DNA from 3 places in the Kribbella sp. NPDC051936 genome. Region 2 is predicted to be linked to each of the others. Evidence: riboswitches for the same ligand, from Rfam matches in the RefSeq annotation. Region 2 holds a riboswitch; each other region holds the start of a gene.
The links. A riboswitch is a leader RNA that binds a small molecule or an ion and turns the genes downstream of it on or off. The one in region 2 is predicted to bind ZMP and ZTP.
Positions count from the first base shown of each region.

Region 1: it holds a riboswitch for ZMP and ZTP, as region 2 does, so the genes downstream of both, AB0L64_RS32640 (bifunctional 5,10-methylenetetrahydrofolate dehydrogenase/5,10-methenyltetrahydrofolate cyclohydrolase) here and AB0L64_RS28665 (5-aminoimidazole-4-carboxamide ribonucleotide transformylase) in region 2, are expected to answer to the same signal.
Region 3: it holds a riboswitch for ZMP and ZTP, as region 2 does, so the genes downstream of both, AB0L64_RS17225 (glycine hydroxymethyltransferase) here and AB0L64_RS28665 (5-aminoimidazole-4-carboxamide ribonucleotide transformylase) in region 2, are expected to answer to the same signal.

Region 1 covers NZ_JBFAXS010000009.1:478,532-483,999, forward strand. Annotated here, with positions in the region: gene cmk ((d)CMP kinase) at 1-136, opposite strand, end outside; gene AB0L64_RS32620 (prephenate dehydrogenase) at 168-1,232, opposite strand; gene aroH (chorismate mutase) at 1,229-1,597, opposite strand; gene AB0L64_RS32630 (helix-turn-helix domain-containing protein) at 1,684-2,580, opposite strand; gene AB0L64_RS32635 (phytanoyl-CoA dioxygenase family protein) at 2,646-3,500, shown strand; gene AB0L64_RS32640 (bifunctional 5,10-methylenetetrahydrofolate dehydrogenase/5,10-methenyltetrahydrofolate cyclohydrolase) at 3,497-4,396, opposite strand; ZMP/ZTP riboswitch at 4,417-4,501, opposite strand; gene AB0L64_RS32645 (nitroreductase family deazaflavin-dependent oxidoreductase) at 4,517-4,936, opposite strand; gene AB0L64_RS32650 (NUDIX hydrolase) at 4,956-5,468, opposite strand, start outside.
Region 2 covers NZ_JBFAXS010000008.1:242,792-248,259, forward strand. Annotated here, with positions in the region: partial or broken gene ilvN (acetolactate synthase small subunit) at 1-315, opposite strand, end outside; gene AB0L64_RS28650 (acetolactate synthase large subunit) at 315-2,066, opposite strand; gene AB0L64_RS28655 (CHAP domain-containing protein) at 2,477-2,749, shown strand; gene AB0L64_RS28660 (class I SAM-dependent methyltransferase) at 2,842-3,561, shown strand; ZMP/ZTP riboswitch at 3,571-3,640, shown strand; gene AB0L64_RS28665 (5-aminoimidazole-4-carboxamide ribonucleotide transformylase) at 3,659-4,537, shown strand; gene AB0L64_RS28670 (MMPL family transporter) at 4,538-5,468, opposite strand, start outside.
Region 3 covers NZ_JBFAXS010000004.1:681,799-687,266, forward strand. Annotated here, with positions in the region: gene AB0L64_RS17210 (hypothetical protein) at 1-726, opposite strand, end outside; gene AB0L64_RS17215 (MarR family transcriptional regulator) at 723-1,193, opposite strand; gene AB0L64_RS17220 (DHA2 family efflux MFS transporter permease subunit) at 1,257-2,807, shown strand; gene AB0L64_RS17225 (glycine hydroxymethyltransferase) at 2,858-4,306, opposite strand; ZMP/ZTP riboswitch at 4,335-4,415, opposite strand; gene AB0L64_RS17230 (acyl-CoA dehydrogenase family protein) at 4,413-5,468, opposite strand, start outside.

The sequences.
Region 1 (5,468 bases), on a different contig from region 2:
CGCGGTCGACGGCCGACCAGGTCACCGCGCGGTACGTCGCCCCGGTGTCCAGGTAGCGCAGCCCGAGCCGGGTGGCCACTCCGCGCGCGGTGCTCGACTTACCGGAGCCGCTCGGCCCGTCCACAGCGATGATCATGCCCCGAAGATTACCTTCGCGCGGGGACAAGCTAGCGGTGGACTACCCACCCGCGCTCGGTGAGGACGTCGACCAGCTGGTCGACCGAGCCGGGCTTGACGGCGAGCTCGACCTCACCGGCCGGGCGGCCGGGGCTGTGGTCGATGCGCAGGTCCTCGACGTTGGCGCCGGACTCGGCGGCGTCGGCGAACAGCCGGGCCAGCTGACCCGGGCGGTCCGGGATCGTGACGAGCACCGTGACCAGGTCGATATGCGGCGTACCGTGCTTGCCCGGCACCCGCACGGCGCCGGACACGCCCTGGCCGAGGATCGCGGTCAGCTCGTCGGCCGCCTCCTCCTTGCCGAGGGCAACGAGCAGCCGGTCGAGCTCGCCGCGGATCTGCTCCAGCAGGCCGGTCAGCGCGGTCGAGTTCGCGGACACGATCTGGGTCCACAGCCGCGGGTCGCCGGCCGCGATCCGGGTCACGTCGCGGACGCCCTGACCGGACAGCTCGAGGTGCGAGGAAGGCGCGTCCGCGAGGGTGCCCGCGGCCAGCGCCGACATCAGATGCGGAAGGTGCGAGACCCGGGCGACGCCCAGGTCGTGGTCCTCGACGGACAGCTCGACCGTCCGCGCGCCGCAGGCCTCGGCGAGCCGCCGGACCAGATCGACCGCCTCCGGGGCGCTCGTCGCGTGCGGGGTGACCGCCCAGGTGGCGCCGTCGAACAGGTCCGCGCGGGCCGCCAGTGGGCCGTTGCGCTCGGAGCCCGCCATCGGGTGGCTGCCGACGTACCGGCTGACGTCATCGGTCAGGCCGCGCGCGTCGGTCAGCGGCTTCGACTTCACACTGGCCGCGTCCGTGACGATCGCCCGGGTCTGCTGCAGCTGCTCGGCGACGACGGCACCGACATGGTCCGGCGGTACGGCGACCACGACCAGCTGCGGCTCGATGTCGACCGTCCGCGCGCCGGCGCCGATCCGCTCGGCCATCAGCGCGTTGTCCGGGTTCCCGTCGACGAGCTCGACGACCACGCCGAGCCGTGCCAGGGCGAGGCCGATCGACGTGCCGATCAGCCCGGTGCCGACGATGCGGACCGGGCCGCGAAGCTCGGTCATTGGGCGCCGGTCAGGTCCGGACGGAGCGCGACCGCGCCGTGCAGGTAGACGTGCTGGATCTTGTCCCGGGACCGGGGCGTCTCGGTGTGCACCATCAGCCGGACGACCCGCGGCAGCGCGTGCGGCACCGGGATCTCCTGCATGCACATCAGCGGTACGTCGGTGAGCCCGATCTGCCGCCCCGCGACGGCGGGGAACTCCGAGCGCAGGTCCGACGTGACGGTGAACAGGATGCTGATCAGATCCTCGTTCTCCAGATCGTTCGCCTCCAGGACCGCCTTCACCAGCTCCGCGGACCGCTCGAGCAGGTGCTCGCGCTCGTCCACGTCCAGCTGGGTGGCACCCCGGATCGCCCGTACCGCCACGTGCTGCCTCCTTCTCCTTCGTCTCACCCAACCCTAGGCCACGGTAGTCAAGGACTGGACAGCCGTCTCGGATCGTGCACGCCGGGTCAGCCGTTCCGGGCGGCGTCGAGGAGCCGGCGGGCCATCGGCAGCAGTCCGGCCTCGCGCACCGGCGCCAGTGGATCGGACAGCTGCCGGCGGCGACGGAACGTTCCCGGCGGGTCGCCGTACGCCAGCGAGAACCGGCGCGAGAAGTGGTACGGATTGCTGTAGCCGCAGTCGGCCGCGATCTCCGCGATCGTGGCGTTGGTGCGCAGCAGCGCGGTCGCGGCCCGGGCCAGCCGGATCAGGTCCAGCGCGTACGCCGGTCCGCACCCGTACTCCTGCCGGAACAGCCGGTGCAGATGCCCGGCGGACAGGTTCGCCGCGCCTGCCAGCTCCGCGACGCCGACGATCCGGGGACCACCCTTGGCCCACACGGTTGCCACGTGATCGACCAGGCGCCGGACGGCGGCCGGCAGGTCAGCATGTGGCGGGCCGGCCGGAGCGCTGACGAAGACCTCGAGCATCGTCGCGACCAGCCGGTCGCTGTGACCCCGGGCCGGCGTCGGAACGTCCAGCAAATAGCTGCACAACTCCTCGAGCAGACCCGGATCGGACATCGACCGCACCCAGGGCCAACCAGCCGGATCGCCGAGGTCGCCGAAGTCCTCGATCTGGAAGTGCACGTAGGCATGCCGTGATCCGCGATCACAGTCCCAGATATAGGCGTCCCGATTCCCGCGCTTGGCGAGCGCGAGCGATCCGGGCCGGAGCTCGCGCTCGACCGTTGCCTGCCGGACACCCGCGTCGTCGTACACCTCGGTCCGCCAGAGCGCGGAACCGTGGAGGATCCAGAGCAGTTCGAAGTTCGGCAGGCGACGCGGCCCGTACGTCGCTCCGGGAGCGTAGTCCGCGATCTGGATCGGCGAGTTCACGCTGATCACCGGCGATCGCAAGATCATGAACAGATAGTAGAACGCTCGTCTGCGACATTGGCCGGCTCCGTGTGGTCCGCGACAGTGGCTGAATGCACTTCACCGAGATCACCGGCGAGCTGGTCGAGTCCTACCGGCGGGACGGCTTCGTCGTCCTCGATCAGGCCCTCCCACCCGAACAGGTCGCCGCACTGAACACCGCGGCTGAGCAGCTGTGCCGCGGCGACCTCGGCACCGTCGAGGGCGCTCCGACCATCGAGTCCTCCGCGGACGTCCTGCGGCAGTTCCTCTGCATCCACCACCCGCACAAGGCGTCCGGCGTCGCGCTCGCCGCCCTGCACGCGCCGCGTGTTGTCGAGACGTTGACCGCGGTGATCGGGCCCAACGTCAAGGCGATGCAGTCCATGCTGTTCATCAAGGCGGAGGGCAGGCCGGGCCAGGCGTGGCACCAGGACGAGTTCTTCATCCCGACCAGGGACCGCTCGCTGACCGCGGCCTGGATCGCACTCGACGACGCCACCGTGGAGAACGGCTGCCTGTGGGTCTTGCCGGGCTCGCACCGCCGTGGGGTCATCTATCCCGATCGGGAGCAGGACGATCTCCGCTTCGACTGCACGGTGGAGGCATTCGACTTCCCGTACTCCGACGACGACGCCGTACCGGTCGAGGTGCCGGCCGGCTCGGCGGTGATCTTCAACGGATACCTCTTGCACCGATCACTGCCGAACACCGGCCGGCGCGGACTCCGCCGCGCGCTCGCCAACCACTACATGAGCGCCGAGTCGCTGCTCCCCTGGCACTCCGTGCCCGACGGCGTTCACGTCGCCAAGCACGACTACCGCGACATCGTCATGGTCGCCGGGACCGATCCGTACGCCTACAAAGGCATCGACGACGTCGCCCGGCCGCACTCACGCCCGGACAAGGACGGCGGCTGCGACCGCTAGGACATGCCCTGGCTCAGCTGGGCCTCGGCGGCGTCGACGGTTTGCTCCAGCAGCAGGGCGATCGTCATCGGCCCGACGCCGCCCGGGACCGGCGTGATCAGCCGGGCGACCTCGGCCGCCTCCGCGAAGTGCACGTCACCGACGTTGCCCTCGTTGTAGCCGGCGTCGACCACCACGGCGCCGGGCTTCAGCCAGTCGCCGCGGACGAAGTTCGCCTTGCCGACGGCGGCGATCACGACGTCCGCGGTCCGGACCAGCTCCGGCAGGTCCCGCGTCCGGGAGTGCGCGTACGTGACGGTCGCATTCGATGCCAGCAGCAACATGCCGGCCGGCTTGCCGAGGATCGGGCTGCGGCCGATCACCACCGCGTGCGCCCCTTCGAGCGGTACGTCGTAGGCCGCGAGCAGTCGCATGATCCCGCCGGGCGTCGCGGACCGGAACCCCGGGTCGTTGGTGTCGTTGGTGTCGTTGGTGTCGTTGGTGTCGTTGGTGTCATTGAACGCCATCGCCGCGAACGAGCGCATGGTCACGCCGTCGACGTCCTTCGCCGGGTCGATCGCCTCGAACGCGGCCCGCTCGTCGATCTGCGCCGGCACCGGGTGCTGCAGCAGGATCCCGTGCACCGCCGGGTCGCCGGACAGCTTGGTGATCTCCGCGACGAGTTCGCCGGTGGTCGTCGTGGCCGGCAGTACGACGCTGCGCGACGCGATCCCGGCCTTCTTCGACCGGTTCTGCTTCATCCGCACGTACGTCGCCGACGCCGGGTCGTCACCCACCAGAACGGTCGCCAGGCACGGCTGGACGCCGTACCGCTCCTGCAGGGCGCGGGCGCGCTCGGCAGCCTTGGCGACCATCTCGGCCGCGAGATCGGTCCCGATCATGAGATCAGCGGTCATCTGGAGCACTCCTGTGTCGCAGAAGGTGCCCAGGCGCGCGGCGAAGCCGGATGGCAGACCGTTCCCCGGTGGTCGTCCACCTCAGCGCCAGTCGCGGTCCGCCGCCAGGATACCGGCCCCTTACGCGCGCTTCAGCGCGAGGACGGGGATGGTCCGGACACCGGCGGTCCGGCGTTCGTAGTCGGCGAAGCCCGGGTAGCGGCGCGCCTGCTCGGCGTAGATGCGGTCGCGCTCGGCGCCGGTCACGTCGGTGACCGTGACGTCGTGCTTCTCGGTGCCGATCTCGACGGTGCCCTTACCGGCGGCGACGAGGTTGCGGTACCACTCCGGGTTGGTGGGCGCGCCGCCCTTGCTGGCGAAGACGTAGATCACGTCCGGGTCGGTCTCGTCGGCGAGATACATCGTCGGAGCGACGTACTCCTGCCCGCTCTTGCGGCCGTAGTGGTGCAGCAACACCATCGGTGCACCCTCGAACTGGCCTCCGACCTTGCCTTCGTTCGCCCGGAACTCCTCGATGATGTTCGCGTTCCAGTCGCTCATATCGATCCTCCGCAGTGTGTCAAAGCAATCCTGCGTGGTCCAACGCCAGATAGGCCGCGTCGATTCCGGTCATCGCACCGGGAGTGCGCAGCTCGGCGCGGAACGCGTCCACGGTCAGCTCGACCGGGACACAGTCCTCGGTCTCGTCCAGCTGCTGCTTCCCGTCCGGGCGGCAGCCGCGCGCGATCCCGACGTACTTGCGGTACGTCGAGGACGCCGACGACCACTGCCAGCCGACGATGTCGAGCGACTCGCAGAGGTAGCCGGTCTCCTCCTCGAGCTCCCGGGCGCCGGCGAGCGCGGGGTCTTCGCCCGGCTCGACGTAGCCGCCCGGCAGGTTGGTGACGACCCGGTCCGGACCGGCCCGGAACATCCGCACCGTCACGATCCGGCCCTCGGGGGTCAACGGCAGCACCGTCACACCGGACGTGATCCCGGCCGCGGACTTCGGGCCGAACACGTCCCAGTCGACCTCGCGGCCGTCCGGCATCCGGTAGCGGCGCAGGTTCACCGTCAGGAACCGGTGGAAGCC
Region 2 (5,468 bases):
GGTCTCCAGCACCTGTCCGCGGGTCAGGGTGTCCGCCTTGACCTTGACCAGCAGCAGTTCGCGCTGGACGGTCTGCGTTGGCTCGAGTTCGACGATCTTGATCACGTTGACGAGCTTGTTGAGCTGCTTGGTGATCTGCTCCAGAGGCTGCTCGTCCACGCTGACCGCGATGGTCATCCGGGACACCTCGGGGTGCTCGGTCGGACCGACCGCGAGGGAGTCGATGTTGAACCCGCGACGCGAGATCAGCGCCGCCACCCGGGCGAGCACACCGTGCTTGTTCTCGACCAGGATCGACAAAGTGTGCTTACTCATCACAGTTCCTCGCTGTCCCAGGTCGGGGCCATGTCGCGGGCGATCTGGATCTCGTCGTTGCTGACGCCGGCGGCGACCATCGGCCACACCATCGCGTCGCGGTGCACCACGAAGTCGACGACCACGGGCGCGTCGTTGACCGCCATCGCCTTCTCGATCGTCGCGTCGACCGAGTCCTTGTCCGAGCAGCGCAGCCCGACGCCGCCCATCGCCTCGGCGAGCTTGGCGAAGTCCGGGATCCGGGCCGAGTGCAGGTCGGTGTTGGAGTAGCGCTTGTCGTAGAACAGCGTCTGCCACTGCCGGACCATCCCCAGCGACTGGTTGTTGATCACGGCAACCTTGATCGGGATGCCCTCGAGCGCGCAGGTGACGAGCTCCTGGTTGGTCATCTGGAAGCAGCCGTCGCCGTCGATCGCCCAGACGGTCTTGTCCGGCCGCGCGACCTTGGCGCCCATCGCGGCCGGCACCGCGTACCCCATGGTGCCGAGACCGCCGGAGTTCAGCCAGTGGCCGGGCTTCTCGAAGGGCAGGAAGTGCGCGGACCACATCTGGTGCTGGCCGACGCCCGCGGTGTAGACGGCGTCCGGTCCGGCGATCTCGCCGATCCGCTTGATCACGTGCTGCGGCGACAGCGTGCCGTCCTCGGGCTCGTCGTACCCGAGCGGGTAGCGCGCACGGACCGCGTCGAGCTGCTTGCGCCACGCGTCGTACGACGGGGTGCGGCCGGTGTTCGCGATCTCGGTGCGCAGCGCCGCGATCAGGTCGGTGATGACCTGCTTGCAGTCGCCGACGATCGGCACGTCGGCGGCGCGGTTCTTGCCGATCTCGGCCGGGTCGATGTCGGCGTGGATGACCTTCGCCTCGGGCGCGAACGAGTCGAGCCGGCCGGTCACGCGGTCGTCGAAGCGGGCCCCGAGGCAGACCAGCAGGTCGGACCGCTGCAGCGCGCCGACGGCGGACACCGAGCCGTGCATGCCGGGCATCCCGAAGTGCAGCTCGTGGGTGTCCGGCAGGGCGCCGCGGGCCATCAGCGTGGTGACGACGGGGATGCCGAGCAGCTCGGCGAGCTCCTTGAGCTCGGCGCTGGCCTGCGCACGGATCACGCCGCCGCCGACGTACAGCACCGGCTTCTCGGCCGCGGCGATCAGGCGGGCCGCCTCACGCACCTGCTTGGGGTGCGGGCGGGTCACCGGCCGGTAGCCGGGCAGCGAGAGCTCGGTCGGCCACTGGAAGTCGACGCCCTTGGTCTGCATCGCGTCCTTGGTCACGTCGACCAGCACCGGGCCGGGCCGGCCGGTGGAGGCGATGTGGAAGGCCTCTGCGATCGTGGTGGCGATCTCGTCCGGGTCGTTGACCAGGAAGTTGTGCTTGGTGATCGGCATCGTGATGCCGCGGATGTCGGCCTCCTGGAAGGCGTCGGTGCCGATCGCGGCGCTCGCGACCTGACCGGTGATCGCCACCAGCGGCACCGAGTCCATGTACGCGTCGGCGATCGGGGTGACGAGGTTCGTCGCGCCCGGTCCCGAGGTGGCCATACAGACGCCGACCTTGCCGGACGCCGCGGCGTACCCCTGGGCGGCGTGGCCGGCGCCCTGCTCGTGACGTACCAGGATGTGGCGGATCTGGGTCGAGTCGAGCATCGGGTCGTACGCCGGGAGGATCGCGCCACCCGGGATGCCGAAGACGGTGTCGACGCCGGCATGTTCCAGTGCGCGGATCAGAGCCTGTGCCCCGGTCAGCTGCTCACTCATGAGTGCCTTCCCTCAGTCAGTCACGCGGTTTTGCCCAAAAAAGCTGCACTGCTCGCGACCGATCCATCCTCGCTCGTGGTCGTTCCCGCCGCGCTACTGGGTCGCAGATAGTCGCATTGGCAACAAAAAACCCCTTCCGCCGGGTTGGCTGAAGGGGCGCGCTCGACTCTGTGGTCGCGTCAGTCGGCGCGCCGCACAAGTACGAGGAGAATCGATCGCATGTAGGCATTATTCGCCGACAACCGGCGACCGGGTCAAGTTAGGCTCGCCCGTGTCTCAATATCTGGGACAACCGTCTTACGATCAGCGGGTCGGTAACTTGATGCCGCCGCAATGGCTCTGCGAGGTTAATCAGTCACATACTGAGGTCGCGCGCTCGAAGGTTTCCACCGCCCCCTCTCCCGATCGGAGTGACCCACACCTGGGGCCAGGGCAAGGGCCGCACGCATGACGGCGACACCGGCATGCAGCCCGGTGACATCGTGCTCTACGGCACCGGCCCGGACACCACCGACACCAGCGTGCACACCGGCGTGGTCGTTGCCGTCGGCACCGACGGCAGGATCACCACGGTCGAGGGCAACTCGGGCAACGAGGTGCGCAAACACGGGCCGTTCGACCCGCAGCACGCCGAGAACGCCGGCCGTCCCGCCGACATCTACGCCTGGGTCTCCGCGGTCTGATCCCCTGATCGAGCCGGTGCGGCACTCGTCCCCCGCACCGGCTCCCCGATATTCCTGGTCCGCGGCCGACGCGGCTGCCTAGCATGCGATACGTGACTGACGATCCGTACGGCGACGAGCAGCTGGTGCATCTGTACGACCTGGACAACCCGCCGGGCGACGACCACGCCTACTACCGGTCGCTGGCCGAGGGCACGACGAAGGTCATCGACTTCGGCTGCGGTACCGGTCTCCTCACCCGGTCCCTCGTCGCGCCGGGTCGCGCGGTGATCGGCATCGACCCGAGCCCGACGATGCTCGGCTACGCACGCCGCCAGCCGGGCGCCGAGGCGGTCACCTGGATCGACGGCGACCATCACGTGGTCGAGCCGAGCGGCGACGCGGATCTCGTGGTCAGCAGCGGCAACACGATGATGCACGTCGCGGAACACCAGGCGTCGGTGACGGCGCTCGCCGCCGCGCTGCGTCCCGGTGGGATGTTCGCGTTCGAGTCGCGCAATCCGGCGGCCCGCGCGTGGGAGCAGTGGACGAGCGACGCGACGTACGGCGAGCGCGACACGGCGGCCGGACATCTGAAGGAGTGGCTCGAGCTGATCGAGATCGCCGGCGGGCGCGTGGTGTTCGATGCCCACAACGTCTTCCCGGACGGCCACGACGCGGTCTACCGCAACGTCTTGTACTTCCGGACGGCCGACGAGATCACGGCCGATCTGCGGCAGGCCGGGTTCAGCGGCGTGACGATCGAGAGCGGATGGCACGGGCAGCCGCTGACCGCGGACGCGCCGATGCTCGTCGTCCGCGCCACGAAGTAGTCTGGCCCCACCGCGACTGGCGAGGGTGGATCACCACCAGGGAGCGAACTACAGGGCGTCGTCCGCCTGGGCGCCTCCGATCGACTCGGAGGTCCCGATGCGCCTGCGGTACGGAACGAATCCTCATCAGACGGCTGCTGTCGAGCACCCGCCGTTCACGGTGGTCGCGGGCGAACCGTCGTACATCAACATCCTCGACGCCCTGACCGGATGGCAGTTGGTGCGCGAGGCCACGGAGACGCTCGGTAGGCCGGCGGCGGCGTCGTACAAGCACGTCTCGCCCGCCGGCGCGGCACTCGGCGAGACCGTGGCGGCGGCGTACGCCCGGGCCCGGGACGCCGATCCCAAGTCGTCGTACGGCGACTTCGTGGCGGTCTCGCATCCGGTCGACCTGGAGCTGGCGGCGGTGCTGAAGCGGGTCGTCTCGGACGGGATCATCGCGCCCGGTTACGACGAGGGCGTCGTCGAGATCCTGGCCGCGAAGAAGCGCGGGACCTACCTGGTGCTCGAGGTCGACCCGGAGTTCGAGCCGCCGGCCGAGGAGGTACGCGAGATCTTCGGCGCGCGGCTGACGCAGGAGCGCGACGCGCTGCCGGTGCCGCGCGACCTCCCCGACGACGCCGTGCTCGGCCTGATCGTCGCCCGCTACACCCAGTCGAACACCGTGGTGATGGTGAAGGACGCGGTGGCGATCGGCATCGGCGCCGGCCAGCAGTCCCGGGTCGACTGCACCCGCCTGGCCGGCGAGAAGGCCGCACTCTGGTGGTCCCGCCGCTCGGACGAGCCGCTCACCGGCGTCACGATGGTGTCCGACGGCGTACTCCCCTTCAGCGACAACGTCGACGAGGCGCAGCGGTACGGCGTCACGCACATCGTGGAGCCCGGCGGGTCGATCCGGTCCGGCGAGGTCGCGACGGCGTGCGCCGAGCGAGGCATCCGCCGGACCGTGACCGGTGTCCGGCTGTTCCGGCACTGATCAGGGAGCCGAGCCCACCTTCTCCCGTGGCGCCGGGGGCGCCGGCGGCGATCCGCCCTCGAGCTGGATGTCGGGCACGATCCGGTCCAGCCAGCGCGGCAGCCACCAGGCGCGCGGGCCGAGCAGCGTCATCACGGACGGGACCAGGATCATCCTGACGATGCTGGCGTCGATCAGCACGGCCACGGCCATGCCGACCGCCAGCATCTTCACCGTCGGGTCGTCGTCCTGGACGAAGCTCAGGAAGACCACGATCATGATCGCGGCCGCCGTGGTGATCACCCGCGCGGTCGCGCCGATCCCGATCGCGACCGCGCGGTGGCTGTCCCCGGTCGCGATCCAGGCCTCGTGCACCCGGGACAGCAGGAACACCTCGTAGTCCATCGAGAGCCCGAACACGATCGCGAACATCAGCATCGGCACGAACGACGGGATCGGCACCAACTCGTCGATCCCGACCAGCGACGATCCCCAGCCCCACTGGAAGACCGCGACGATCACGCCGTACGCGGCCCCGACCGACAACAGGTTGAGGATCGCCGCCTTCACGCCGATCAGCAGCGAGCGGAACGCGACCGTCAGCAGCACGAAGGCGAGCAGCACCACGGCCCCGATCAGCCACGGCATCCGGCTGCCCACCTTCTCGGTGAAGTCGACGTACCCGGCGGTGGTGCCGACGACGTACGTCGGTTCCTTCTGGCCGGGCAGCACGTCGTCACGGATCCAGTTGACCAGGTCCTCGGTATCGGCCGACGACGGCGACGTGGTCGGGACGACGTTGATGATCGCGGTGGTCCCGGCGCTGTTCGTGCTCGGCTGCTGGACGGCGGCCACGCCCGGGGTCTTCTGCAGCGTCGAAGCCAGGCCGCTGAGCACCGACTGCTTGTCGGCCGCACTCACCGACTCCAGTTGGACGACGACCGTCAGCGGA
Region 3 (5,468 bases), on a different contig from region 2:
CTCCTTCAGCTCGGTCCGGAAGAACTTGACCAGCTCCTTCGCGCGGAGGAACCGGCTGCGGCGAAGGACTGCCTGCTCGCCGGCGAGCGAGGCGGTCTGCCGCCAATTCACGTCGAACACGACCCGCCCGCGCTGGAACCCCACGTTCGTCTCACCGCCGGCATACCCGCGCGCGTTGCCGTGCGTGAAGAACGAGCTGTAGAAGGCTCCCTCGTCCTCGTACTTCAGCACGTTCCACGCCCGGAACGGATCCGTCGGCAGGTCGCCCCGCACCCAGGCCTCGTCCATCAGCGCGTGCGACGTCGCGTTCAGCGGCCGATGCCCGACGTACCGGTACTGCGGTCGCTCGCCGCGCCGGCGCCGCTCGTACTCGGCGATGATCTGCGGCCACTCGTCCGCGGACACCGCCCGCGCCAGCCGGGAGGCGAACGACGTCCGCGCGCGCAACTCGGCCCGCGACGTGACGGGATGATCGGTGCGCCCGGTCATCGTCTCGAGCTTGTCCATCGCGAAGGTGCCGCCGTGCGGAGCCACCCGCTCCCAGCGCGTCACCCGCAGCGACGGACGGTTCCGCCCGCCGGTCACCGCGTTGAGCGCGCGCAGCGCACCGATCGCGGCACGGTACAGCGGGACCCGGCGGCGCATGATGCGGAACTCCCACGCGGTGCGGTAGTCGCTGTCCAGCCACGCCGTACCGACGAGCCGCTTCGCCTCGCGGCGGTTCACCGTGGGTGTTCCGAGCGCCAGTTCTTGATCATCTGGTCCATGTCGGCGTGGATGAAGGCGAAGAAGTCGGCCGCTTCGGTGAGGCGCCGGCCGACGGGGGAGCCCTCGCCGAACAGCGACGCGCCGGAGCGGCTGGTCGACTCCCATTCGCTCAGGGCCAGGTTGCGGCGCTCGAGGATCGCCGCGAAGACGTCCTCGCGGATCCGGTAGTGGTCCTTGCGCGAGCCCGGCAGCCGCTCGCGGGAGATGAAGGAGACCTGCAGCAGTTGCCGGACGGCGCCGGACACGGCGGGCTGGCTGATCTTCAGCGACTCGGCGAGCTCGGCCGCCGTCATCGTGCCGGTCGGGCTGACCAGCATCGCGCCCATCACCCGCGCCGACATCGTCGGGACGCCGCTGTTCGCCAGCACGCCCGCGAAGCGCTCGACGAACTGGCTGACTGCCTCCCGGCTCGGTTCCTCCGCCATGGTTGAAGCTTACAGTAATCTGATCTATCGTAACTATCACAAACTTCTGATATTTTGAATTTCATGACCTCGACCATCGGCACTTCCTCGCCGGCGCTCACCGGCGCGCGGCGCTTCGGTGTCCTCATCGCCCTGTGTCTCGCCGTTCTCGTTCTCGGCCTGGACACCACCGTGCTCAACGTCGCCCTCCCGACGCTCTCCCAGGACCTGGACGCGTCCACGAGCCAGCTGCAATGGATGGCGAACAGCTACAACCTGGTGCTCGCCGCGCTACTGCTGCCGGCCGGGCTGCTCGGCGACCGGTACGGCCGGCGCCGGATCATCGCGATCGCGCTGTCCCTGTTCGGGCTGGCGTCCGTCGCCTGCGCGCTGTCGGACTCGGCCGGTCAGCTGATCGCCGCCCGGGCGTTCCTCGGGGTCGGCGCGGCGATGATCGTCCCGGTCGCGCTGTCGCTGATCACCGTGCTGTTCCGCACCGCGGAGGAGCGGAAGAAGGCGATCGGGTTCTTCGTCGTTGCCAACAGCATCGGTATGCCGCTCGGCCCGATTGTCGGCGGCTTGCTGCTCGACCACGCCGGCTGGCAGTGGATCTTCGTGATCAACGTGCCGATCGCGTTCCTCGCCGCGCTCGCCGTCACGTTGCTCGTCCCGGAGAGCCGCAGCTCGAACCGCCCGGCCATCGACTGGCCCGGCATCGTCTTGTCCAGCGCGGGTCTGGCGGCTTTGGTGTACGGCGTGACGAAGGCCGGCGAGACGTCCTGGGGTGACGGTGTCACGATCGTGTACCTCGCGCTGGCCGTCGTCCTGATCGGCGCGTTCCTGCTCTGGCAGCGGCGGGCCGCCGGTCCGCTGATCGAGCTGCGGTTGTTCAGCGAGAAGGTGTTCACCGGCGGCGCCGTGCTGCTGACCGTCTCGGTGTTCGCGATCTTCGGGCTGCTGTTCACGATGCCGCAGTACTTCCAGGGCATCAACGGGTCCGACGCGCTGCACACCGGGCTGAAGCTGCTGCCGTTCATCGGCGGTATGACGGTCGGCGCGAAGCTGGCCGAACCGGTCGAGGCCCGCGTCGGCACCCGGCTGGTCGTGATGACCGGTTTCGCGGTGATGGCGGCCGGGTTCGTGCTCGGCGCGTTCACCGACCTCGGCACCGGGTACGGCCACACCGCGACCTGGTTCGCCGTGGTCGGCTTCGGCCTCGGGTGCTCGATGCCGCAGGCAATGAACGCGGCGCTCGGCGTCCTCGACCCGGAGCGGGCCGGTACCGGATCGGGCCTGCTGCAGGCGTTCCGCCAGGTCGGCGGCACGGTCGGGGTCGCCGTCCTCGGCACCGTCTTGAACTCGGTCTACCGCCGCGACGTCGACACCGCAGGTCTGCCGGCGCAGGCAGCGGACGCGGTCGAGAAGAGCCTCGGCGGCGGACTCGCGGTGGCCGCGAAGACGGGGTCGGCCGACCTCGCGAACAGCGTGCGCGACGCCTTCCTCACCAGCCTGAACACCACGATGTGGGTGTCCGCCGGCATCGCTGTCGCCGGCGCGGTCCTCGCGGCCGTACTGATGCCGAAGCGCGCCGCGAAACCCTCGCCGGACGTGCTGACGGGTGTGCAGGACTCCTGATCACACGACACAGCGCCCGCTCCACGGGGGAGCGGGCGCTGATTCGCATGTCAGTTGAGGACGAGGCCCGGGTACAGCGGGAACTTGTCGAGCATCTCGGCCGAGGCGGCTTTGGTCTTGTCGGCGACGCCGTCGGCCAGCACGTACTTCGCCTTGGATGGTGCGCCCGCGGAGGTGGTCGTCGGCGTGGTCGCGGAGAGCACGTCGACGATCAGCTCGGCGACCCGGTCGAACTCGTCGGCGCCGAAGCCGCGCGTGGTGAGCGCCGGCGTACCGATCCGGACGCCGGAGGTGTACCAGGCGCCGTTCGGGTCGCGCGGGACGGCGTTGCGGTTGGTGACGATGCCCGCGTCGAGCAGCGCCGACTCGGCCTGCCGGCCGGTGATGCCGTACGACGAGACGTCCAGCAGGACCAGGTGGTTCTCGGTGCCGTCCGTCACCAGCTTGACGCCGCGCTTCATCAGGCCGTCGGCAAGCGTGACCGCGTTGTCGGCGACCGCCTGCGCGTACTCCTGGAACGAGGGCTGCCGCGCCTCGGCGAGCGCGACGGCCTTCGCGGCCATCGTCTGGCTGAGCGGGCCGCCCAGGACCATCGGGCAGCCGCGGTCGACGGACTCGGCGTACTCCGGCTGGCACAGGACCATGCCGCCGCGCGGGCCGCGCAGCGACTTGTGCGTCGTGGTCGTCGTGACGTGCGCGTGCGGGACCGGGTCGAAGTCGCCGGTGAAGACCTTGCCCGCGACCAGGCCGGCGAAGTGCGCCATGTCGACCATCAGGGTCGCGCCGACCTCGTCGGCGATCTCGCGCATCTTCGCGAAGTTCACCTTGCGCGGGTACGCCGAGTAGCCGGCGATCAGGATCAGCGGCTTGAACTCGCGGGCCTTGCGCGCGACGTCGTCGTAGTCGAGCAGCCCGGTCGCCGGGTCGGTGCCGTAGGAGTGCTGGTTGAACATCTTGCCGGAGATGTTCGGCCGGAAACCGTGCGTCAGGTGACCGCCGGCGTCCAGCGACATACCGAGCATCTTCTGGTCGCCGAGCGCCTTGCGGAGCTTGGTCCAGTCCTGTTCGGTCAGGTCGTTGACGTGCTTCGCGCCCGCCTCGGCCAGCGCCGGGGACTCGATCCGCTGGGCCAGGATCGCCCAGAACGCGACCAGGTTCGCGTCGATGCCCGAGTGCGGCTGGACGTAGGCGTGCGGCGCGCCGAACAGGGCCCGCGCGTGGTCGGCCGCGGTCTGCTCGACGGTGTCGACGTTCTGGCAGCCGGCGTAGAAGCGGTGCCCGATGGTGCCCTCGGCGTATTTGTCCGACAGCCAGTTGCCCATCGTGAGCAAGGTGGCGGGGGAGGCGTAGTTCTCGCTCGCGATCAGCTTCAGCGAGGATCGCTGGTCGGCCAGCTCGGCCTTGATCGCGCCGGCGATGGTGGGCTCCACCGCGGCGATCACCTGCAGCGCGTTGTTGTACGCGGCCGACGCGGCGGCGGCGTCGAAGGGTTGAGTCATCGTTGTCTCTCCTGCGGTTGCAGTGGGTCGCCGGCACCCAGGCGCACGGTGCCCGCGTTCTTCGCTCCCCGGTGGTTCTCCACCTAGCGCGCCAGTCGCGACTCGCTCACCCTATCGCGCGCTCGACGATCTGCTGGAACGGCGTCGTCCTCGGCAGCGTGCCGAACACCCCGCCCCAGTCCTTGGCCAGCCGGGACGCCACGAATGCGTCCGCAACCGCGGGCGTCGAGTGCCTGATCAGCAAGGAAGCTTGCAGGCACAGGGCCATCAGCGCGGCCAGCCTCCGCGCGCCGGCTTCGGCGTTCTCGATGTCAGCAAGCGCTTGCAGTACGTCGTTCACCGCCGCGTCGAGCCGCTGATCCGCACCCTGCACAGCGGCCATCTCGGTCAGCCACGCGTCGAGCGACTCGGGCCTGCGCAGCGCCCGCAGGACGTCGAGGGCGTTCACGTTCCCCGACCCCTCCCAGATCGAATTCAGCGGCGACTCGCGGTAGAGCAGCGGCAGCCCGGACTCCTCGACGTACCCGTTCCCGCCGAGGCATTCCAGCGCCTCGGCCACCATGAACGGCGTCCGCTTGCACACCCAGAACTTCGCTAGCGGCAGCGCGATCCGCCGGAACGCCGCCTGCTGCGGGTCGCCCGCGGTCGCGGCGTCCACAGCGGCTGCCAGGCGCATCCCCAGGGCCGTCGCCGCCTCGGACTCGATCGCGAGATCCGCCAGCACGTTCTGCATGGCCGGCTTGTCCGCCAGCAACCCACCGAACGCGCTTCGGTGCCGCGTATGCCAAACAGCCTCGACCAGCGCCCGCCGCTGCAGGGCCGCGGAGCCGAGCACACAGTCCAGCCGGGTCGCCGCGACCATCTCGATGATCGTCCGCACCCCGGCGCCCTCGTCACCCAGCCGGTACCCGATCGTGCCGTGGAACTCGACCTCCGACGACGCGTTCGACCGGTTCCCGAGCTTGTCCTTGAGCCGCTGCAGCGCGAACGGGTTCCGGTTGCCGTCGGCAAGAACCCGCGGTACGACGAAGCAGCTCAGTCCGTCCGGCGCCTGCGCCAGGACCAGGAAGAGGTCCACCTGCGGCGCGGAGCAGAACCACTTGTGCCCGTTCAGCTGGTACACGTCCCCGGCGGGGGTCGCGGTGGTGAGGTTCGCCCGGAC